One region of the Streptomyces herbicida genome, then DNA from elsewhere that is predicted to be linked to it. Evidence: predicted binding sites of a transcription regulator. Region 1 holds the regulator's gene; each other region holds the start of a gene.

Region 1 (7,897 bases):
TCCACCGAGACCTCGATCAACCTGCCCTACATCACCGCGTCCGCCGAGGGCCCGCTGCACCTGGACGAGAAGCTGACGCGCGCTCAGTTCCAGCAGCTGACCGCGGACCTGCTGGAGCGCTGCAAGACGCCGTTCCACAACGTCATCAAGGACGCCGGCATCTCCCTCGGCGAGATCGACCACGTCGTCCTCGTCGGTGGCTCCACCCGTATGCCCGCCGTCGCCGAGCTCGTCAAGGAGCTGACCGGCGGCAAGGAGGCCAACAAGGGCGTGAACCCGGACGAGGTCGTCGCCATCGGCGCCTCGCTCCAGGCCGGTGTCCTCAAGGGTGAGGTCAAGGACGTCCTGCTCCTCGACGTGACCCCGCTGTCCCTCGGTATCGAGACCAAGGGCGGCATCATGACCAAGCTCATCGAGCGCAACACCACGATCCCGACCAAGCGGTCCGAGATCTTCACGACGGCCGAGGACAACCAGCCGTCCGTGCAGATCCAGGTCTACCAGGGCGAGCGCGAGATCGCGGCCTACAACAAGAAGCTCGGCATGTTCGAGCTGACCGGTCTGCCGCCGGCGCCGCGTGGCGTCCCGCAGATCGAGGTCTCCTTCGACATCGACGCCAACGGCATCATGCACGTCACGGCGAAGGACCTCGGCACCGGCAAGGAGCAGAAGATGACCGTCACCGGCGGCTCCTCGCTCCCGAAGGACGAGGTCGACCGCATGCGTGAGGAGGCCGAGCGCTACGCGGAGGAGGACCACAAGCGCCGCGAGGCCGCCGAGACCCGCAACCAGGGCGAGCAGCTCGTCTACCAGACCGAGAAGTTCCTCAAGGACAACGAGGACAAGGTCCCGGGCGAGATCAAGACCGAGGTCGAGGCGTCCGTCGAGGAGCTGAAGACCGCGCTCAAGGGCGAGGACACCGCCGAGATCCGTACCGCCACGGAGAAGGTCGCGGCCGTCTCGCAGAAGCTGGGCCAGGCCATGTACGCCGACGCCCAGGCCGCGCAGGCCGCGGGCGGCGCGTCCGCCGGCGCCGGTGAGGCCCGCGCCGACGACGACGTCGTGGACGCCGAGATCGTCGACGACGAGCGCAAGGACGGTGCCGCGTGACGGAGGAGACCCCGGGCTTCGAGGAGAAGCCCGACGTCCCCTCCGGCGCCACCCCTGACGACGCCGAGCCGAAGGCCGCCTCCGAAGAGGGGGCGTCCCCGGCCGGGGACGCGAATCAGACAGCCGGCCTGGTGGCCCAGCTGGACCAGGTGCGCACGGCACTCAACGAGCGCACGCTGGACCTCCAGCGCCTTCAGGCCGAGTACCAGAACTACCGCCGCCGCGTCGATCGCGACCGGGTAGCGGTCCGGGAGATCGCCATCGCGAACCTCCTGACCGAACTGCTGCCCGTGCTCGACGACATCGGCCGCGCGCGGGAACACGGCGAGCTCGTCGGCGGATTCAAGTCCGTCGCCGAGTCGCTGGAGACCGTCGCGGCGAAGATGGGACTGCAGCAGTTCGGCAAGGAGGGCGAGCCCTTCGACCCGACGATCCACGAGGCCCTGATGCACTCGTACGCGCCGGACGTCACCGAGACGACGTGCGTGGCGATTCTGCAGCCCGGGTATCGCATCGGCGAGCGCACCATCCGCCCCGCGCGGGTGGCCGTCGCCGAGCCGCAGCCCGGCGCGCAGACGGTCAAGGCCGAAGGTGCCGACGAGGGCACGGCGGCCGACGACAAGGAGAACGGTGGCCCGGAGGAGGGCTGACGTAAACACTGAACGGAAGGAGGGACGTCGGGGATGAGCACCAAGGACTTCATCGAGAAGGACTACTACAAGGTCCTCGGCGTCCCCAAGGACGCCACCGAGGCCGAGATCAAGAAGGCGTACCGGAAGCTCGCCCGCGAGTTCCACCCGGACGCCAACAAGGGCAACGCCAGGGCGGAAGAGCGTTTCAAGGAGATCTCCGAGGCGAACGACGTCCTCGGTGACCCCAAGAAGCGCAAGGAGTACGACGAGGCACGCGCCCTCTTCGGCAACGGCGGCTTCCGCCCGGGGCCGGGCGCGGGCGGCGGCTCCTTCAACTTCGACCTGGGCGACCTCTTCGGAGGCGGAGGCGGCGGCGCCCAGAGCCAAGGGGGCTTCGGCGGAGGCTTCGGAGACGTCCTGGGGGGCCTGTTCAACCGGGGCGGCGGCGCGGGCACGCGCACCCAGCCCAGGCGCGGCCAGGACATCGAGTCCGAGGTCACGCTGAGCTTCACCGAGGCCATCGAGGGCGCCACGGTCCCGCTGCGGATGTCCTCGCAGGCCCCGTGCAAGGCCTGCTCCGGCACCGGCGACAAGAACGGCACACCGCGCGTGTGCCCGACCTGCGTCGGCACGGGCCAGGTCGCGCGGGGTTCGGGCGGCGGCTTCTCGCTCACCGACCCCTGCCCCGACTGCAAGGGCCGCGGTCTGATCGCCGAGCACCCCTGCATGGAGTGCAAGGGCAGTGGCCGCGCCAAGTCGTCCCGGACCATGCAGGTCCGCATCCCCGCGGGGGTGACCGACGGTCAGCGCATCCGGCTGCGCGGCAAGGGAGCTCCCGGCGAGCGGGGCGGCCCGGCGGGCGATCTGTATGTCGTCGTGCACGTGGGTGAGCACCCGGTCTTCGGCCGCAAGGGCGACAACCTCACGGTGACCGTCCCGGTGACGTTCACCGAGGCGGCGCTCGGCGGCGAGGTCCGGGTCCCGACCCTCGGCGGCCCCGCCGTCACCCTCAAGCTGCCTCCGGGCACGCCCAACGGCCGCACCATGCGGGCGCGGGGCAAGGGCGCGGTCCGCAAGGACGGCACCCGCGGGGACCTGCTGGTCACCGTCGAGGTGCGTGTTCCCCAGGACCTGTCGGGGAAGGCTCGTGACGCGCTCGAGGCGTATCGCGAGGCGACCGCGGGTGAGGACCCGCGGGCGGAGCTGTTCGAGGCCGCGAAGGGAGCTTGAGGGTGATGGACGGCCGTCGACGTAATCCGTATGAACTGACCGAGGAGACCCCGGTCTACGTCATCTCGGTGGCGGCCCAGCTCTCCGGACTCCACCCGCAGACGCTGCGCCAGTACGACCGCCTGGGTCTGGTCTCCCCGGACCGGACCGCCGGCCGGGGCCGCCGCTACTCGGCCCGTGACATCGAACTGCTCCGCCAGGTGCAGGCGCTGTCGCAGGACGAGGGCATCAACCTGGCCGGCATCAAGCGCATCATCGAACTGGAGAACCAGGTCGCCGCGCTCCAGTCCCACGTCGCGGAGCTGCAGTCGGCCCTGGACGGCGCGGCTGCCGCGATGCAGCAGCGCGAGGCCGCCGTCCACGCCTCCTACCGCCGGGACCTGGTCCCGTACCAGGAGGTCCAGCAGACCAGCGCGCTGGTGGTGTGGCGGCCGAAGCGGCAGCAGCAGGACTGACACCGACGCATGCGAAAGGGGCCCGGAGGATCTCCTCCGGGCCCCTTTCGCATGCGCATTTCCCGTGCGCTCAGAGCCAGGAGTCCCAGATGCCGTAGGCCCTCTGGTCCCGGATCTCCTCGTGGCCGGCCGGGTCGGTGTAGATCGCCCGGTAGTAGTACAGCCCGAGCCGGTCCTCGTGCACCGAGTGGTCCATGTGGAACTTCGGGTCGTCGACCTTGCCGGTGGCGAACAGGGTCCAGGAGTTCGTGGCCGGGTCCCAGCGCTCCCAGCGGTAGTCCGTGAAGTCACCGCACGGCTTGTCGTAGACGGTGACCCCGCAGCGGACGTACAGCTCCGGGTACTGGCTCTCGCGGACCTCGGTGCCCGTCCAGTCCGGCGGCCGGGTGTCGGGCAGGGTCACCGAGACGTCGGCGGTGTGGAAGGCGTCGACGTCGGTCTCGTGGACGAGACCGGTGCCGTCCGTGGCGGCCACCCGGTAGACATGGGTGGCGCCGTCGGGGACGGTCGGGCAGAGGATCTCGGTCTTCGCCAGCGATGTACCGGTCCAGCAGTTGGCCTCCCACACCGTCGCGCCGGTGTCCGGGTCGACGGCGCTCTGCCACACGTGATAGCCGGTCACGTCGTCGTCGGCGGGCGGCGTCCAGGTCAGACGGACACCGAGCGGGATCTGTTCGGCCGTCAGGTTCCCGACCGGGGCCGGGCGCTGGGTGTCCGGTGTGGTCGCGGTGGCGGCCGGACCGGGCCGCGACTCATGGCCGTACGGGTCGATCGTCACGACCGTGTAGTCGTACGTCGTCTCCGACGCGCCGGAGACGTCCCAGCAGACGCCGTTGATCTGCCTGCTCCCGGCGTACGCGGGGGCGTCGTCGCCGGTCCAGGTCCAGTACGTCTCGGGGTCCGTCGGCGGCAGGTCCTGCGAGCTGTTCGGCTTGCACCCGGTCACGACGCCGCTCGCGCCGGTCGCCTTGTCGGTGCGGACGATCCGGTAGGTGAGCAGCGGCCGGTCCTCGCCGAAGGTCCACGGGTCGGCGCTGCTCCACTCGACCATCACGCCCGCGCCGTACCGGTTCGCGGTGGTCCGGAACGCGGGGACGGCCTCCGGACGGTCGGCCATCGTCAGCGTGACCTCCACCGGGGCGGCCGCGTTGCCCGCCCGGTCCACCGAGCGCACCGCGTACCGGTAGGTGTCGGCGACCGCGAGCTGCCGGCGCGGGACGACGTCGGTGTCCATGGTGGTGCGGACGGCGGTGCCGGTCCCCGTGTCCGTGCCGGGCAGGGCGTCGAGGTAGCCGCCGGTCGCCGGGTCGTACTGGAGGACCTGGTACGAGGCGGCGCCGTCGACCGGGGACCACACCAGGTGGGGCACGCCCGAGCGGTACTCGACACGGGCGTCGGCGGCGGTCGCCGGCGGGGTCATGTCCGAGGTGGTGAACGTGGTGGCGGCCGAGTACACGGACCAGTTCCCGGCGGCGTCGCGGGCCCGGCCCCGGTAGGTGACCTTGCTGCCGTCCGCGCGGTACCCGGTGTCGCAGATCGCGCCCTTGGCGCCGGAGTACACGGTGGTCCAGGACTTGGTCACGGGGTCGAGCCGCTGCATCTCGTACCGGGCGATGTCGGCCGCGTTCTCGGCCGTGGTGACGAGCTCGGGGGCCGAGTAGGGCTGGTTGTCCGGGCAGATGTCCATCTCGACGAACGGCGCGGCCGGCGGGGTCCTGTCGACCGTGGTGACGGGCTGGTCGGCCGTACCCGCTGACTCGTTCCCGGCCTTGTCGTAGGCACGGACCTCGTAGTAGTACGTCGCGCCCGTCTTCGGCACGGTCGCGTCGGTGTACGAGGTGGAGGCGGTCGTCGCGAGCGGCCTGCTGCCGAAGGAGCCGCCCTTGAGCCGCCGGTGGACGCGGTAGCCGGCGAGGTCCAGCTCCTTGTTCTTCGCCCAGCCGATTTTCGCCTTGCCGGTGGCTCTGTCGTAAGTGACCGACATGCCCGTCGGGGTGAGGGGCTTGACCTTGTCGACGGTGGCGGAGGTGCGCGGGGTGTAGGCGAAGCTCACATCGGCGGCGCCGGTCACGTTGATGTAGTCGACGCGGAGGGTGTGCGGGCCCTTGGACAGGGTGAGCTTCAGCGACTTCTTCTGCGTCGTCGAGACGTTCTTCCAGAGGTTGATCTCGCGTTCGCCGTCGACGAAGACGCGGATGCCGTCCTGGGTGGCCGCGGTGAGTGTGAAGGGGCCCCCGGAGCCGAAGTCGCGTGTCACGGTCCAGCGGACGCCGAAGTGGTCCTTGGGCAGGCCGGAGGCGGGGGCGCCGGAGCCCCAGTTCTGGTTGATCGCGGAGTCGCAGTCGGTCTTCTTCGGCGTGCCGGAGAAGGCGGTGTTCGCGTAGAACGTCCGGGTGTACACCGGTGAGGCGCACGTCGTAGCGGCGGACGCGGGGGTGACGGAGACCGCGCTCAGCAGGGTGCCGACGGCGGAGAGCACGACAGCCGTGGCAGTCGAGCGTCTGGCTGGGTTCATTCGGTCCTCTGGTCGAATCGGAGGGCGGCGCACGGCCGCCGGTGATCACGACTCGCGAGGATTGGAGTTGGTTGTACTGATCTTTACCCTCCCGTGAACTTCCGTTGAGTGGAGGGTCCGTAAAGGGTGTTTGGAGGTGATTCCGCTGCACCTTCACAGGTGAAGCGGAGCGTGGTGTTGCGCACTCGTTAAGTAGTTCGCCTTGACGACGGGTGTTGCGGCCGCGTTGTCTTTTCAGACATCTGGGTCGCAAAGCAGCCCCACATCCGGAACGCACCTGAAGTGAGCCCCCGAATGCGTCGTATCGCCATATCTGTGGCAGCCTCCACGATGACCCTCTCGCTCGCCGGCTGCGGCGTGCTGAACGCTTCGGGGAGTTCGACCGACGCAAGCCCGACCAAGGGCAACGACCTCACGGTGGGGCTCCTGCTGCCGGAGACGGCGAACACGCGGTACGGGAAGTTCGACTACCCCATCATCAAGAACAAGGTCGCCGAGCTCACCAGGAAGCAGGGCAAGGTCGAGTACGCCAACGCGGGGGCGAGCGCCGGCAAGCAGTCTCAGCAGATGCAGCAGATGATCGCCGACAAGGTCGACGTCATCCTGCTCGACGCGGTCGACTCGCACGCCATCGCGGGCGATGTGAAGAAGGCGAAGGACGCGGGCATTCCGGTCATCGCGTACGACCGTCTCGCCGAGGGTCCGATCGACGCGTACATCTCCTTCGACAACGAGCTCGTCGGTGAGGTGCAGGCCCGTACCCTGCTGGACGCCCTGGGGTCGAACGTCGACACCTCGGACAAGGTCGTCATGGTGAACGGCTCGCTGACCGACCCGAACGCAAAGCAGTTCAAGCAGGGCGCGCTCTCCGAGCTGACCGGCAAGGTGACGATCGCGGAGACGTACGACACCAAGGACTGGAAGCCGGAGAACGCCACGGCCGAAATGACCGAGGCGATCAACAAGATCGGCAAGGGCAACATCGCCGCCGTCTACTCCGCCAACGACGGCATGGCGGCGGGTGTCATCAAGGCCCTCAAGGCCGCGGGCGTCACCGACATGCCGCCGATCACCGGCCAGGACGCCGAGCTGGACGGCGTGCAGCGGATCGTCGCCGGCGAGCAGTACATGACCGTCTACAAGTCCTACCCGGCCGAGGCCGAGAGCGCCGCCGAGATGGCCGTCGCCAAGGTCCAGGGCAGGGACATCCAGTTCGACGCCCTCACCCAGGACCGCGTCGACAGCCCGACCAACAAGGACATCCCCGCCCAGCTCGTCACCGTGACCGCCCTGACGAAGGAGAACATCAAGGACACGGTCATCGCGGACGGCATCTACAAGATCTCCGACATCTGCACCGCCAAGTACAAGGCGTCGTGCGCGACGATCGGCCTGAAGTAGCCGACGGGGTGTTCACGCCGGTGACCTGGACGCTCCGGAAGCCCGGGTAGCGACCGGGGCACAGGTCAATGCGGCCGAAAGCCAGGTGTTCACCCGCGAGGGTGGGGCGTCCACCAGGGCGTGCCCTTCGCCGGTTGCGCGCCCATCGGCCGGGCGCGCCGGGCGTGTCGAAGTCGGATGTGTGCCGGGCGGCGGCGCGAGGCCCCGTTGGGCGGCCGTGCGTTGTCCGCCGGGGCCCGGCAGGCGTCGTCATCGGTCCGGGGCGGATCGATTTCGGCCACGTGCATGCGTACCCCGCCATTTCAGCCGCCTCACGCGCCGTACGGCCGGCGCGGCGGCCCCGGCCGGACGGGGTGTCCGGGCCGAGGCTGTGTCAGGTGTTCGGGCGCCCGGTGGAAAGCGGGTACTCCGATGCGCCTGTGGCCATGGGTTCACCACCGTCAGCTTGTTGCAACGGGAGGGGAGGAGGCCAGGAGGAAAGGGGTGATAGCGGGGGTTTACGGCAGCCGTGGCGTGGAGAGCCGTGTTGCGGAGCCGCATCCGTCCGCGCATAG
Region 2 (7,897 bases), on a different contig from region 1:
CCAGCCGGTCCTCGATCTCCTTCTGGGACAGCGGTTCGACGGGCATGGAACGGCTCCCTTCCTGGGGTCGCGTACCCGCTCAGCCTGCCACAGACGGGCCCGCTCAGCCCCTTGCGAACTCCGCCGCCAGCTCGTCCGCCGGCGCCGCGATCCGGGCCCGGCCCTCGACGCGTTCGACCCAGGCGTGGGGCAGGCCCACGTCGCCGTGGCGCGCCGGGCAGATTGCCGCAGAGGGAGCCGGTGGAGTCGCTGTCACCCGAGTGGTTGACGGCCAGCAGCAGGGCGTTCGTGACACGGGGCTCGGCCAGGGCGCCCGCCGCGTAGTAGCCGGTGGGGGGCCGTGGGTGATCCGGGCGCCGCGGGCGGCTATGGCGGAGGCCGCGACGGCGGGGTGACAAGGCCGAAGGGGGCCGAGCGCGCGCGTCACCGCACCGCAGCCCTTGGAGTCGGGGGTGACCCGTCCCGGCCTGCCGTCGAGCCGAGCCCGGGGTCGGGCGCGTACATCTGGGCGATCCCGGACAGGCAGGCGTGGCCCGGGGCCCGGCTGGGGGTGCCCCCCTCTGGGGGAGTACAGCCACGCCTCGGTGATCAGGCCGGCCGGCGAAGCGCCGCCCTCGGTGGGTGCGGCCCGGTCCGGGCCGGGCTTCGACTGGGTCTCCAGCCACCGCTCGTGGACCCGGCGCGGCAGCAGGGCCCAGCCACCGCCGATGCCCTTGGCCCGCTCCCGTGCGTGGGCCTGGACGAGGTCCTCGGCGGTGAACAGGGTCGAGGGCGTCGCCGAGCTCCCCCTGGCCCTCGGCTTCGCTCGAGCAGGGGGCCCCAGCGCCGAGAAGGCAGCCGCGGACCAGGGCCCGGTACACCGCCGTGCCCTCCCAGGACGGCTTCCAGGGCTCGTTCCTGCGCACACTCCTCGACTACGGTCGTCCGTATGACCAGTGCCGCGTCCGGCCCCGCACCGTCCGCCACCGCTACCGCCCCCGCCCTCGTCCCCGCCGACAAGGGTGTGGGTCCGCTGCTCCGTGCCTGGCGGGAGCGGCGCCGGGTCAGCCAACTGGAACTGGCACTGCGTGCCGACTCGTCGGCACGGCACATCAGCTTCGTCGAGACGGGCCGTTCGCGGCCGAGCGAGGAGATGGTGCTGCGCCTGGCCGAGCACCTGGACGTGCCGGTACGGGAGCGCAACGCGCTGCTGCTGGCGGCCGGTTACGCCCCGCACTATCCCGAGACCCCGCTGGACGACCCGGCGCTGGACGCGCTGCGGGACGGGATGGAGCGGCTGATCCGGGGTTACGAGCCGTATCCGGCGCTGGTCGTGGACGCCACGTACACGGTCGTCGCGGCCAACCGGGGCATCGCCATGCTGCTGGACGGCGTACCGGAGTCCCTGATGACGCCCGCGCCGAACGCGATGCGGCTGACGCTGCACCCGGAGGGCCTGGCGCCGCGCATCCGCAATCTGCGCGAGTGGCGCGGCCATCTGCTCGCACAGATGGATCGGCAGATCGCCCTTCATCGCTCTGACGTCCTGCGGGAGTTGTACGAGGAGGTGGCGGCCTATCCCGTCCCGGAGGACGCGCCCGCGGACGAACCGGCCGAGCCCGTCGCGTACTTCGCGCTGCCGATGCGGATCGAGCACGAGGGGCGGACCCTGTCGTTCGTGTCGTCGATCTCCACGTTCAATACGCCGATGGACGTGACGGTGGCCGAGTTGGCGATCGAGACGTTTCTGCCCGCCGACCCGGCTACCGCCAAGTACCTCCATTCGCTGGTGGGTTGACGGGCATGTGACGCTTGCGTCTGCATCGGGCACGTGTGCGAGACGGCATCGCGTGACACACTGCACGCATACTTCGGCGCGTAGGGGAGGCGTGGCGTGAGTGAGCGGCGTGCTGCGCCGACCGTGGGCCAAGTGGTGCTCGGCAAGCGGCTGCAGGAGCTGCGCGAGGCGGCCGGCCTCAAGCGCGAGGAGGCCGCCCATGTGCTGCGGGTGGCTCCGGCGACCGTGCGGCGGATGGAGATGGCCGAGGTCGCGCTGAAAATCCCCTACGTGCAGGTGCTGCTTTCGACGTACGGCGTCGCCGACGAGGAGGCGGCCGCGTTCGTGGAACTGGCCGAGGAGGCCAACCAGCCGGGCTGGTGGCAGCGGTTCCACGATGTGCTGCCGGACTGGTTCAGCCTGTATGTGAGCCTGGAGGGCGCCGCCCGGATCATCCGCTCCTACGAGCCGCACTTCGTGCCCGGTCTGCTGCAGACCGAGGAGTACGCGCGTGCGGTGATGGAGGCCGGGACGATAGGGACCTCCGGCCCGGAGACGATCGAGCGCCATGTGTCGTTGCGCATGGCCCGGCAGAGCCTGCTGGAACGGGAGCACCCGCCCCACCTGTGGGTGATCATGGACGAGACGGTGCTGCGGCGCCCGGTGAGCGTGCACGCCGAAGTGATGCGCGACCAGCTGGACAAGCTGCTGGAGTACGCGGAGCGGGACCGGATCACCCTCCAGCTCGCCGAGTTCGCCTCCGGCCCGCATCCGGGGACGTACGCTCCCTTCACGCTGTTCCGGTTCGCGGAGCCCGAACTGCCCGACATGGTCTTCACCGAGTATCTGACCGGCGCCCTGTACCTGGACTCGCGCCGGGAGGTCGGGGCGCACCTGGAGGTGCTGGACCACATGACCGCGCGAGCCGCGTCCGCGCGGCGCACCGAGAAGATCTTGCGTGAGTACCGTGAGAACCTCTGAGGACGGAGCAGACACCGCATGAGCGAATCCGAGGCCGGGCGCATCACCATCGACACGAGCAGGCCGCATCCTGCGCGGGTGTACGACTGGTGGTTGGGCGGCAAGGACAACTACCCGGTGGACGAGGAGCTGGCGCGGAAGATCCTGGCCGCGGACGGCACGGCGGTGCGCGGGGCGCGTGCCAACCGGCGGTTCATGCACCGGGCCGTCCGTACGGCGGCCGAGGCCGGGATCCGTCAGTTCCTGGACATCGGCACCGGCATTCCCACCGAGCCCAATCTGCACCAGGTGGCGCAGGGTGCGGCTCCGGAGTCGAAGGTGGTGTACGCGGACAACGACCCGATCGTGCTGCGGCACGCCGAGGCGCTGCTGAGGGGCTCCGCCGAGGGCAGCACGAACTACGTCCACGCCGACGTCCGCGACCCCGACACCATTCTGCGTCTGGCGGGTGAGTCCCTGGACTTCGGCCGCCCGGTCGCGCTGTCCCTGGTGGCGCTCACCCACTATCTGGGTGAGGAGGACGACGTGTACGGCCTGATCGAGCGGTACGTCGCGCGGCTCGCCCCGGGCAGCCATCTGATCCTCTCCCAGGTCACGCAGGATCTCAGCCCCGAGGGCGTGGCCCGGGCGGCGGAACTGTTCCGCAGGAGCGGCACGCCGTTCTATCCCCGTACGCTGGCGGAGTTCTCCAGGTTCTTCGACGGCCTGGAACTGCTCGGGCCCGGTGTGATCCCCGTCTACGGGTGGCGGCCCGATCCGGAGGACGTGGCGGCACAGGCGGAGGGCATCGTGCCCGTGTACGCGGGGGTCGCGCGCAAGCCCTGACCCGGACGGGTGCGGCAGACAGGTGCGCATCCCTTCTCGCCCCTAGGTTGGAACCAAGGGCAAGCAAGGGAGCGCACGCGACCGACCGCGAGGGCGGCCGGCCTCCGACGACGCGAAGGAGGCCGGATGCCCTCGGACGCGGTCCTTTACCAGGCGGCTGCGCTGTGCCTGACCTATCCGGACGACGACTTCGTCGCCCGGCTGCCGCTGCTGCGCGAAGCCGCGCCGCAGCTGCGGGAGTTCAGCGACTATGCGGCCGTGACCCCGCTGTGCGAACTGACCGAGCACTATGTGCGGGTCTTCGGGCTCGGGCACCGGCACGGCCTGTACCTGAGCCGATGGAACAACGGCTGCATCGGGCGGCGGGGCGGGTCGCTGGTGCGGTTCGAGGACGTCTACCGGGAGCACGGCCTGGAGTTCAGCGGCGAGGAACTGCCGGACTTCCTCCCGGCGGTGCTGGAGTGCACCGCCCGGACCGGCAGCACGGAGCTGCTCACGGAGCACCGCGACGCGTTGGAGGGGCTCCGCTCCCGGTTGACGGAATTCGGTACGCCCTACGCATCCGTACTGGACGCGGTCTGCGCGACGCTGCCGACGACATAGGCGGCTACGCGGCACCGCCCTTCTCGTCCCGTTCGTCGTCGACGATCTCCGCGTCGACCACGCCCTCCTCGTCCTGCGGCGGTGCGGCGCTCTCCCCGGCAGTCGGCGTCTGCTGCTGGGCCTGGGCGTACATGGCCTGCCCCATCTTCTGGCTCACGGTGGCGAGTTTGTCGACGCCGGTGCGCAGAGCGGCCGTATCGGCATTCTGCTCAAGGAGAGTCTTCACCTCCCCGGCCGCCGCCTCGACCTCGGACTTCGTCTCGGCGGGCACCCGGTCCTCGTTGTCCCGGATGAACTTCTCGGTCTGGTAGACGAGTTGTTCGGCCTGGTTGCGGGTCTCGGCGGCCTCGCGGCGCTTGCGGTCCTCCTCGGCGTACTGTTCGGCCTCCCGCATCATGCGGTCGATGTCGTCCTTCGGGAGGGCCGAGCCCCCGGTCACCGTCATCTTCTGCTCGCGCCCGGTGGCCAGGTCCTTCGCCGAGACGTGCATGATCCCGTTGGCGTCGATGTCGAAGGCCACCTCGATCTGCGGGACTCCGCGCGGGGCGGGCGGCAGGCCGGTGAGGTCGAAGACGCCCAGCTTCTTGTTGTAGGCGGCGATCTCCCGCTCGCCCTGGTAGACCTGGATGCCGACCGACGGCTGGTTGTCGGTGGCCGTGGTGAAGATCTCCGAACGGCGGGTCGGGATCGTGGTGTTGCGCTCGATGAGCTTGGTCATGATGCCGCCCTTGGTCTCGATGCCCAGGGACAGCGGGGTGACGTCCAGCAGGAGCACGTCCTTGACGTCGCCGCGGATCACGCCCGCCTGCAGGGTGGCGCCGACCGCCACGACCTCGTCGGGGTTGACGCCCTTGTGCGGGTCCTTGCCGGTGAGCTCCTTGACCAGGTCGGTGACGGCGGGCATCCGGGTCGAGCCGCCGACCAGGATGACGTGGTCGACCGCGGAGAGCTTCACGCCGGCGTCCTTGACCGCCTGGTGGAAGGGGGTCTTGCAGCGGTCGAGCAGGTCGGCGGTGAGCTCCTGGAACTGGGCGCGGGTCAGCTTCTCGTCCAGGTGGAGGGGGCCTTCGGCGGAGGCGGTGATGTAGGGGAGGTTGATCGTCGTCTCGCTCGAGCTGGACAGCTCGATCTTGGCCTTCTCGGCGCCCTCGCGCAGCCGCTGCAGCGCCATCTTGTCGTTGCCCAGGTCGATGCCGTTCTGCCCCTTGAACCGCTTGACCAGGTGTTCCACGATCCGCTGGTCCCAGTCGTCGCCACCGAGGTGGGTGTCGCCATTGGTGGCCTTCACCTCGATGACGCCGTCGCCGATCTCCAGGAGGGAGACGTCGAAGGTGCCGCCGCCGAGGTCGAAGACGAGGACGGTCTGCTCCTCGCCGCGGTCGAGGCCGTAGGCGAGGGCGGCGGCCGTGGGCTCGTTGATGATCCTGAGCACCTTCAGACCGGCGATCTCCCCGGCCTCCTTCGTCGCCTGCCGCTGGGAGTCGTCGAAGTACGCCGGTACGGTGATCACCGCGTCGGTGACATCCTCGCCGAGGTAGGCCTCCGCATCCCGCTTCAGCTTCTGCAGCACCCGCGCCGACAGCTCCTGGGCCCGGTAGCGGGTGCCGTCGACGGAGCCGCTGTCCGGGAAGCGCCAGGCCGCATCGCCCATGTGCCGCTTCACCGAGCGGGCGGTGCGCTCCACGTTCGTCACGGCCTGTCGCTTGGCGACCTCGCCCACCAGCACCTCGCCGTTCTTGGCGAAGGCCACGACCGACGGCGTGGTCCTCGCCCCCTCGGCGTTGGCGACGACGGTGGGCTCGCCGCCCTCCAGGACGGCCACCACCGAGTTCGTCGTGCCGAGATCGATCCCGACCGCGCGTGCCATTGCTGTCCCCTTCCGCCCGGCGTTTCCCCGACTCCAGCACAAAACTTGAGCGGGCTGTTGTCAATGCCGGGTACCCGGAAACGGCGATGCCGCGCCCTGCGGGACGCGGCATCCGGGAAGGTGGTGCGGGTCAGGCGAGCTTCGCCGACAGAGTGATGGTGGTGCCGGTCAGGGCCTGGCTGACCGGGCAGTTCTTCTTGGCGTCCTCGGCGGCCGCGGCGAAGCCCTCCTCGTCCAGGCCGGGGACGGTGCCCTCGACGGTGAGGTGGATGCCGGTGATGCCCTCACCCGGCTGGAAGGTGACGTCCGCCGAGGTGACGAGCTTGGTGGGCGGGGTGCCGGCGCCGGTCAGGCCGTGCGACAGCGCCATGGAGAAGCAGCTGGAGTGGGCGGCGGCGATCAGCTCCTCGGGGCTGGTCTTGCCGTTCGCCTTCTCCGCGCGCGACGGCCACGACACCGGCTGCTGGCCGATGCCGGAGGAGTCGAAGGTGACGACACCGTTGCCCTCGATCAGGTTGCCTTCCCAGACGGTGTGTGCGGTGCGCGTGGTGGCCACGGTTGTTCCTTTCGCGTGGGAGCCCCATTCCGGGTTCTGCGAGTCCCATCCGATCACATTCGGACTCACTGCACCTTGAAGACGGGCCCACGCGGGGTGAACGGCAGCCGGCCGCCCTGCGGGATCAGATAGGCGTGCTCGCGCCGTACGCGCAGCACGTCGCACCAGCCGTCGGTGATGACCAGCACCGGGGCGCCCGGCGGGAAGTCGTCCGCCCGGTGCAGCAGGTCGATCCCGGGCTGCAGGACCGTACCGCCGCGGCCGTGCACCCGTACCCGGCCGGCGATCTCGGTGACCGGCAGATAGCCGGCGTCGTGCGGCGCCGCGTCGCAGAAGACCACCCGGGCGGCGGGTACGTCGCGGGCCTCGGCGTACGAGGCGATCGCGCCCAGCGCCTTGCCGAGCAGCGTGCGGTCCATGGAGCCGGAGGTGTCGAGGACGACGCCGAAGGTGCAGCGGGCGACCTCCTCGGGCGGGAACCAGCGGCCCGCGCGCGGGATGTCGGGGGTGGCCGACTGCCGGCGCGAGGGGCGGCCGTACGACCGCACCGCCTCCGGACGCGGTACGAACTCGTCGAACCAGCGGGCGAGTTGTGCGTCCCAGGGCATCGGCGGCTGGCTGAGCGCGCGGATCTCCTCGACCAGGCCGCCGGGCAGGAAGCCGCGCTCCTGCGCCTGGTGCAGGTCCAGGCCCCGGGCGAGGCCCCGGCGGTAGAACTCGTCGAGGTCGACGTAGTTACGGGGCGGGCCGAGCGGGGCGCCGAGCATGTCGCCGAGGCCCTTGCCGCGCAGGGTGGCCAGGCGCCGCATCCGGCGCAGGTCGCCGGCGATCCGGTCGTACACCTCCTCGGCGGACAGGCCGGTCAGCTCCGGGTCGTGGAGCGCCCCTTGGGGCATGGTGCCGATGCCCATCTCGCCGAGCCAGGCGTTGATGACGTAGTCGCAGGCGATGTTGAACAGGTAGTGGTCGCGGGTGCCGCAGCGGTCGCCGTGGCGCAGGGCGGCGTGCAGCATCTCGTGGGCGAGGACGAACCGCCACTCCTCGTCCTCGAGGGTGCGCAGCGGGTTGATGTAGATCTCGCCCGCTTCGGCGTTGACGGCGGCGACGGAGATGTCGTGGGCGCGGGCGAGTTCGGCGTCGGCGACCAGCTTGATGCCGGCCGCGATGCCGCCGAGCAGCGGGTAGGAGGAGATGAACCAGCTCAGGGCCTTCTCCCAGGGGCGCAGCGGGGTCGGGTCGCCGGACATGGCGTCACGGCGGCCGCCCGCCATGTCCATCGCCGTGGCCATGGTGCGGGTCAGGGCGTGGG
Region 3 (7,897 bases), on a different contig from region 1:
CGTTCTTGCCCGCGTTGCCGGGATACAGCACGACGCGGACGCCGGACAGCTCCAGCTCGGCCAGGTCGTCGGCCTTGGGCACGCAGACCACCGGGATCCAGGTGCGGCTGAGGTGGCGGAACGAGGCCCGCTCGCGCAGGACGATCACCGGGCGCAGGTCGAGCCGCTCCAGCGTGTCGATCCACATGTTGACCTGGTACATGAAGTCCCGGGACACCGAGGCGAAGCTGAAGTACAGGGCGACCTCGGGCCGGTATGCCGCCAGCTGCCGGTTGACCTCGGCGAACACAGCGTCCCGGGCGGGCATGCGGCGGACCCGGCGGTACTGCCCCAGCAGGGCCGCCACGGCCGCCACGGACAGCCCGGTCGTCAGTGCGAAGCCGACGCCCGCCGGATACCAGACCCCGGCCGCCAGCGCTGCGAGCAGTCCCGCGTGGGCCGGCACGTCGAGGTGGAGCAGCTTGCGCAGGAAGCGCCGGTAGAGGACGGCGGACGGGCGGCGCGGGACGTCAAGTGCGCTGAGGTCGAGGTTGCGCACCACCAGCGGCAGCACCCGCCGCAGCCGGATGGCGTGGTGTGCGGCCGAGTACAGCATCACCAGCGCGAAGTGCGCGCTGAAGACGGCCAGCGCGGCGACCAGCACCCGGTCCGGCGCGTCCGTCCGGCCGGCCAGCGCGAGCAGCATCACCGTGCGGATCGCGAACCGCAGGGTGCGGTTGAGCTGAAGCGTCGCCAGCCGGCGGACGAAGCCGGGCGCCCGGGTGTGCACCACCTCGTCCACCACGTAGGTCACGGCCGACGCCACGGCGAACCCTCCGACCGACGGCAGCAACGCGAAGACGGGCAGCGCCGCGAAGCCGGCACCGAGCACGAGCACGAGGAGCAGGTCGGTCGTCCCGCGTACCCGCAGGACCCCGCACAACCGACGAATCATCAAGGACAAGGCGTTCCCCCCACGGGATTGCACACGGTCTGTCAAAAGCCGTTGTTCGCCAGTTCGACCGAGGAGGGGGTTGAAGAGTTGTACATCTGGCACTCGGAAATATTTCACCTTGTGTTGGTGCGGGGTTGACCTCGCCATGGTGCGTCGAAAAGGCCCGGGCCTCCCTCACGGGGCCCGGGCCTTTCCTTCATCCGATGGCGTCCGTCACGCCGCCACCGGAACCTCCGGCGCCGCGCCGTTCGTGGCCGGCGACAGGGCCAGTTCCAGGACCTGGCGGACGTCCGTGACGGCGTGGACGTCGAGCTTGTCCAGCACCTCCGACGGGACGTCGTCCAGGTCGGGCTCGTTGCGCTTGGGGATGATCACGGTCGTGACCCCGGCCCGTTGCGCGGCCAGCAGCTTCTGCTTCACGCCGCCGATCGGGAGGACCCGGCCGGTCAGCGAGACCTCACCGGTCATCGCCACGTCCGTACGCACCAGGCGTCCGGACAGGAGCGAGGCCAGGGCCGTGGTCATCGTGATGCCGGCGCTCGGGCCGTCCTTGGGGACCGCGCCCGCCGGGAAGTGGATGTGCACGCCCCGGTCCTTCAGATCGGCCACCGGCAGCTCCAGCTCGGCACCGTGGCTGCGCAGGAAGCTCAGCGCGATCTGCGCCGACTCCTTCATCACGTCGCCCAGCTGGCCCGTCAGGGTCAGCCCCGCCGCACCCGTCTCCGGGTCGGCGAGGGAGGCCTCCACGAACAGGACGTCTCCACCGGCGCCGGTCACCGCGAGGCCCGTCGCCACGCCGGGGACCGCCGTGCGGCGCTCCGCCGGGTCCTGGGCGGACTCGGGCACGTGGTGCGGCCGGCCGATCAGGGCCCGCAGGTCCTCGTCCTTGACGGTGAACGGCAGCTCGCGCTCGCCCAGTTCGTGCTGGGCCGCGACCTTGCGCAGCAGCCGGGCGATGGACCGCTCGAGGTTGCGGACGCCCGCCTCCCGCGTGTACTCACCGGCCAGCTTGCGCAGCGCGCTCTCGTCGAGGTCCACCTCGTCCTTGCCGAGCCCCGCCCGCTCCAGCTGGCGCGGGAGCAGGTGGTCACGGGCGATGACGACCTTCTCGTCCTCGGTGTAGCCGTCCAGGCGGACCAGCTCCATACGGTCGAGCAGGGCCTCCGGGATGGCCTCCAGGACGTTGGCGGTGGCGAGGAAGACGACGTCCGACAGGTCCAGTTCCACCTCCAGGTAGTGGTCCCGGAAGGTGTGGTTCTGGGCCGGGTCGAGGACCTCCAGCAGGGCGGCCGCCGGGTCGCCCCGGAAGTCGGACCCCACCTTGTCGATCTCGTCCAGCAGGACCACCGGGTTCATCGACCCGGCCTCCTTGATCGCGCGCACGATCCGGCCGGGCAGCGCCCCGACGTACGTACGGCGGTGGCCGCGGATCTCGGCCTCGTCGCGGACGCCGCCGAGGGCGACGCGGACGAACTTGCGGCCCATGGCGTGCGCGACGCTCTCGCCGAGGCTCGTCTTGCCGACGCCGGGCGGTCCGACCAGGGCCAGTACGGCACCTCCGCGCCGGCCGCCGATCACGCCGAGTCCGCGGTCGGTACGGCGCTTGCGCACCGCCAGGTACTCGGTGATCCGCTCCTTCACGTCCTCCAGGCCCGCGTGTTCGGCGTCGAGGACGGCCTTCGCGCCCTGGATGTCGTACGCGCCGGTGTCATCGGTTCGCTCGTTCCACGGCAGTTCCAGGACGGTGTCGAGCCAGGTCCGGATCCAGGAGCCCTCGGGCGACTGGTCGCTGGACCGCTCCAGCTTGTCGACCTCCTTGAGGGCCGCCTCGCGGACCTTCTCGGGCAGGTCGGCGGCCTCGACGCGGGCGCGGTAGTCGTCCGACTCCTCGGCGGAGTCCTTGCCGTTCTCGCCGTTCAGCTCGCGCAGCTCCTTGCGGACCGCCTCCAGCTGACGGCGGAGCAGGAACTCGCGCTGCTGCTTGTCGACGCCCTCCTGGACGTCCTTGGCGATGGTCTCGGCGACGTCCTGCTCGGCGAGGTGGTCGCGCAGTTGCTGGGCGGCGAGCTTGAGGCGGGCCACCGGGTCGGCCGTCTCGAGCAGTTCGACCTTCTGTTCGGTGCTCAGGAACGGTGAGTAGCCGGAGTTGTCGGCGAGCGCGGAAACGTCGTCGATGGCCTGGACACGGTCGACGACCTGCCAGGCGCCGCGCTTGCGCAGCCAGGCGGTGGCCAGCGCCTTGTATTCCTTGACCAGTTCGACGACGTGGCCCGGCAGCGGCTCGGGCACCTTCTCGTCGACGCGCGTGCCCTCGACCCACAGCGCAGCGCCCGGTCCGGTGGTCCCGGCGCCGATCCTCACCCGGCTGCGGCCGCGGATCAGCGCGCCCGGGTCACCGTCCGCCAGCCGGCCGACCTGCTCGACGGTGCCGAGCACACCGGTGCCCGGGTACGTCCCGTCGATGCGCGGCACCAGAAGGACCTTCGGCTTTCCGGGCTCCGTCCGGGCGGCGGCCTGCGCGGCCTCCACCGCGGCGCGTACATCGGCGTCGTTCAGGTCCAGCGGTACCACCATCCCGGGCAGCACGACCTCGTCGTCGAGCGGCAGCACAGGCAGAGTGAGCGGTGTGAACGCCGTGGACTCAGCAGCCATGATCTCCCCTTCGGCAGTCAAGTTGAGCTATGCCGACTCAATGCACGGGAGCTCCCGGATGTTCCCATGGCTGCGTTCGCTCTGAGCGATCACCGGATCACCGTGCACTACCAGCGGAAACGGGGGGCGGTGCGCGGTTATGCCCGTGGGGGAGGACACGGCACCGCACCGGCGCGGGCGCACCGAGTCGGGACACCGCGTCCGGCGCGGTGCCCGGCGGCCGCCCGGAGGGGCTACGCGGACCGGGCCTGCTCCACCGCCCGGGCCACGTGCGTGGGCCGGACCGACCGCACGGCCCGGGCTCGCTGCCGGCGGCGGATCGTGGGCCACATGGCGATGCCTATGGCCAGCGAGATCAGGTGGCCCCAGTTGGTCATCGGGTCCGTGTACGCGATCAGGTCCTGCAGGAGCATGCCGCCGAACAGCGCGACGACCGGCCAGCGCAGCCAGGGGGTGAGCAGTCCGGCCAGGGCGCCCGTGCTGGCGGCGACGCCGAAGCTGATGCCGTAGTCCAGGCGGTGCAGGGAGCTGCCGGGCAGGTGTCCCGCCACGACCGCGATCCCGACGGGGACCTCGGTCGCCAGGGTGGCGAGCACGTGCCCGAGCAGAAAGACCGTGGCCGCGCCCAGTGCGCCTATGCGCCGCTCCAGCGCGGTGAGGACGACCAGGAAGCACATGGCGTACGGCGACACGACCCCGCCGGCGATCCACAGCGCGCTCACCAGCAGGACCTGCACGGGTGTCCGCACCAGGTGCGCGACATCCGTGCTGGAGGCCTGGTAGAGGCTGTGCACCAGCCCGGGGGCGGCGTCGGCGGCGATCAGCGAGGTGACGGCGAGCACGGCCGCGTAGGCGAAGGTGAACGGCGTTCCCGTGGGGGTGGGCAGCAGCCGCCACGGGTGGAGGGCACGCAGCCGCCGAGCGAGGAGGCGGTGGGGGGCGGGGAAGGCCTGCGCGGGGACCGGCGCGGTGGTCACCCGGTCATCGGGCCGGGGCCGAAAGGGCACGTCCGGCGGGGTGGCCGCCGCTGGGGCGCCGAGGGCCGCACCGTCCGCCATGGCACCGCGCTGGCGCGGCATGCCGTCCAGCAGGTCGCCGAGCCCGGTGGGCGACAGGGCGCCGTCGTCGGGAAGAGGCATGCCCGGGGGCGTGGGCGAGGCCGTCGTGCCGGCCGTCGCGGTCGGTTCCACGGTGTGGCGCTCCTTCCGTCCCGCCCCACCCTTCGTGCCGCACAGGCCTCTGTCTATGACCGACGCCACGCAAGGCCCCGATTCACAGGATCTTCTGAGAAACCGCTCGACTCACACCGGGGTCCCGACAGAAGCGGAAGCGCTCGAACGAGTGATGTGCGCCGGCCTGCCGCCATCCGTAATTTCCGTGGCCGCAAAGCCGTGTTCGTGCAGGATGGGCGTATGGCCGCCACGTACGACACTCCCGTAGTCCTGGACCGTCGCGAGGGCCCGCACGGGGAGGTGGTGCTGCGCAGACACGGCGGGTTACTGCAGATCATCGCCAACGGGTGCTTTCTCATGGACACCTCCGACGGGCGCTCGGAGCGGCTGCTCGTCGACGCCGCGTACGACGCCCTGGACGGGCGGCCGGAACCGGACGTGCTGATCGGCGGCCTCGGCGTAGGGTTCTCGCTCGCACATGCCGCGGCCGATCCCCGCTGGGGGCGGATCACCGTGGTCGAGCGCGAGCCCGCCGTGATCGGCTGGCACCGGGAGGGCCCGCTGTCCGGGCTGTCGGCCGCCGCACTCGACGACCCGCGCACGGAGATCGTCGAAGCCGACCTCTTGATGCACGTCAATGAGACTTCCGCCACGTACGACGCCCTGTGCCTGGACATCGACAACGGGCCCGGCTGGACCGTGACCGAGGACAACGACGGCCTCTACTCACCGGCCGGACTGGCAAGCTGCGCAAGGGCGTTGGCACCCGGAGGGGTACTCGCCGTATGGTCGGCACAGCCCTCTCCGGATTTCGAGGGAACCTTGCGGAATGCCGGGTTCCAACAGGTGCGTACCGAAGAGATCCCCGTTGCCCGGGGCGTTCCGGACGCTGTGCACCTCGCCGTACGCCCTGGATAGCGACGGTGCCTCCGGTCCCCGTAATGTGCTTCCCTGACGCGGATCATTCAAGCGTCAATCGCAAACCATGCGCAGACCGAGGAACCACCCCACTGGTTCCGGAAAGCACACTCAGGGGCGGGCGATGGAGCAGACACACACCTCGCACAGCGGTACGGCGGCGGCTACTCCGGGCGCACAGCGCCGGGTGCTGGTGATCGAGGACGACCCGACGATCGTGGACGCCATCGCGGCCCGACTCCGCGCCGAGGGATTCCTGGTGCAAACCGCGGCCGACGGTCCTTCCGCGGTCGACACCGCCGAGGCCTGGCAGCCCGACCTGCTGATCCTCGACATCATGCTGCCCGGCTTCGACGGCCTGGAGGTCTGCCGCCGTGTGCAGGCCCAGCGCCCGGTGCCGGTGCTGATGCTCACCGCGCGCGACGACGAGACCGACATGCTGGTCGGGCTCGGCGTCGGCGCCGACGACTACATGACCAAGCCGTTCTCGATGCGGGAGCTGGCCGCGCGGGTGCACGTGCTGCTGCGCCGCGTGGAGCGGGCGGCCATCGCCGCGGCCACGCCGCGCTCCGGCATCCTGCGCCTCGGCGAACTGGAGATCGACCACGCGCAGCGCCGGGTGCGGGTGCGCAGCGAGGACGTCCACCTCACGCCCACCGAGTTCGACCTCCTGGTCTGCCTGGCGAACACCCCGCGCGCGGTGCTCTCCCGTGAGCAGCTCCTGGCCGAGGTGTGGGACTGGGCGGACGCCTCCGGCACCCGGACCGTCGACAGCCACATCAAGGCGCTGCGCCGGAAGATCGGCGCCGAGCGGATCCGCACGGTGCACGGCGTGGGCTACGCCCTGGAGACCCCGACGCCATGAGCGACGGGCCGGCCGCACGGAGAAGCCCCGGGGAGGAGCCCTGGGGCGGCGTACGTCCGTTCTCGATCAAGACCAAGCTCGGCGCGCTCGTCGTCATCTCGGTGCTGATCACCACGGGTCTGTCGATGATCGCGGTGCACACCAAGACGGAGCTTCGCTTCATCACGGTCTTCTCGATGATCGCCACACTGTTGATAACGCAGTTCGTGGCGCATTCACTCACCTCGCCGCTCGACGAGATGAACGCGGTGGCCCGGTCGATCTCCCACGGCGACTACACGCGCCGGGTGCGTGAGAACCGCCGGGACGAACTGGGCGACCTGGCCGGGACGATCAATGTCATGGCCGACGAGCTGGAGGCCCAGGACAGCCAGCGCAAGGAGCTGGTGGCGAACGTCTCGCACGAGCTGCGCACGCCCATCGCGGCCCTGCGGGCCGTTCTCGAGAACGTCGTGGACGGCATCGCCGAGCCGGACACCGAGACCATGCGTACGGCGCTCAAGCAGACCGAGCGGCTCGGGCGGCTGGTGGAGACGCTGCTGGACCTGTCCCGGCTGGACAACGGCGTCGTACCGCTGCGGAAGCGGCGTTTCGAGGTGTGGCCGTACCTCTCCGGCGTGCTCAAGGAGGCCAACATGGTCGCCTCCGCGCGCGGGGGCATGGCGTCGGGCTCCGGGAACCACACGCGGACGGACGTCCATCTGCACCTGGATGTCTCCCCGCCCGAGCTGACCGCGCACGCGGACCCGGAGCGCATCCACCAGGTCGTGGCCAATCTGATCGACAACGCGGTCAAGCACAGCCCGCCGCACGGCCGGGTCACGGTGAAGGCGCGGCGCGGGCCGCAGCCGGAGTCGCTTCAGCTGGAGGTCCTGGACGAGGGCCCCGGCATCCCGAGGTCGGAGTGGCACAAGGTCTTCGAACGCTTCAACCGGGGAGCCGTCAGCCGCCCGCACGGTCCGGGCAGCGACGGCGGTACGGGTCTGGGGCTGGCGATCGCCCGCTGGGCGGTGGATCTGCACGGCGGCCGGATCGGAGTGGCCGAATCCGAGCGAGGCTGCCGGATTCTCGTCACCCTTCCGGGAGAGCGATCCGTGCCAAGTTGACGTAAAGTTCGAACCGGAGCGACAAGATCCACGAGCGTCCCCACTGACGGACACGTGTGATCAGGGACGGCCCGCGCCTGTGGGGCGCCGAGGCCCTGGCCCACGCGTACCTTCCGCAGGCGAACCACGCTTGTTTCCCGCCATATCAACCCCCGAAACGCGCTTTCTGATGTGACTTACGCGACGATGAACGGGCCCGACCTGACCTTCACCCTCAGGGAGGCGTAGCCTTTATTTCCGCTGTCCATCA

What was found. Region 1 encodes HspR, which represses chaperone genes until heat shock. Its sites were predicted from a motif close to TTGAGNNNNNNNNNCTCAA; they were not measured.
Region 2: dnaK (molecular chaperone DnaK) is a predicted target of HspR. The motif match lies at 6,078-6,096, and genes of this name have one in related genera.
Region 3: lon (endopeptidase La) is a predicted target of HspR. The motif match lies at 3,609-3,627, and genes of this name have one in related genera.

Annotation. Positions count from the first base shown of each region.
Region 1 is NZ_JAUYWJ010000024.1:97,201-105,097, reverse strand. Features, by position in the region: gene dnaK (molecular chaperone DnaK) at 1-1,110, shown strand, start outside; gene grpE (nucleotide exchange factor GrpE) at 1,107-1,760, shown strand; gene dnaJ (molecular chaperone DnaJ) at 1,794-2,972, shown strand; gene Q8A52_RS38525 (heat shock protein transcriptional repressor HspR) at 2,978-3,427, shown strand; gene Q8A52_RS38520 (PA14 domain-containing protein) at 3,498-5,942, opposite strand; gene Q8A52_RS38515 (substrate-binding domain-containing protein) at 6,237-7,343, shown strand.
Region 2 is NZ_JAUYWJ010000012.1:198,789-206,685, forward strand. Features, by position in the region: gene Q8A52_RS25455 (4a-hydroxytetrahydrobiopterin dehydratase) at 1-46, opposite strand, end outside; gene Q8A52_RS25460 (helix-turn-helix domain-containing protein) at 929-1,777, shown strand; gene Q8A52_RS25465 (helix-turn-helix domain-containing protein) at 1,874-2,737, shown strand; gene Q8A52_RS25470 (SAM-dependent methyltransferase) at 2,756-3,562, shown strand; gene narJ (nitrate reductase molybdenum cofactor assembly chaperone) at 3,689-4,165, shown strand; gene dnaK (molecular chaperone DnaK) at 4,170-6,032, opposite strand; gene Q8A52_RS25485 (OsmC family protein) at 6,163-6,588, opposite strand; gene Q8A52_RS25490 (vWA domain-containing protein) at 6,654-7,897, opposite strand, start outside.
Region 3 is NZ_JAUYWJ010000001.1:649,904-657,800, reverse strand. Features, by position in the region: gene Q8A52_RS03010 (hypothetical protein) at 1-934, opposite strand, end outside; gene lon (endopeptidase La) at 1,148-3,586, opposite strand; gene Q8A52_RS03000 (rhomboid-like protein) at 3,820-4,776, opposite strand; gene Q8A52_RS02995 (spermidine synthase family protein) at 4,999-5,676, shown strand; gene Q8A52_RS02990 (response regulator transcription factor) at 5,801-6,541, shown strand; gene Q8A52_RS02985 (sensor histidine kinase) at 6,538-7,647, shown strand.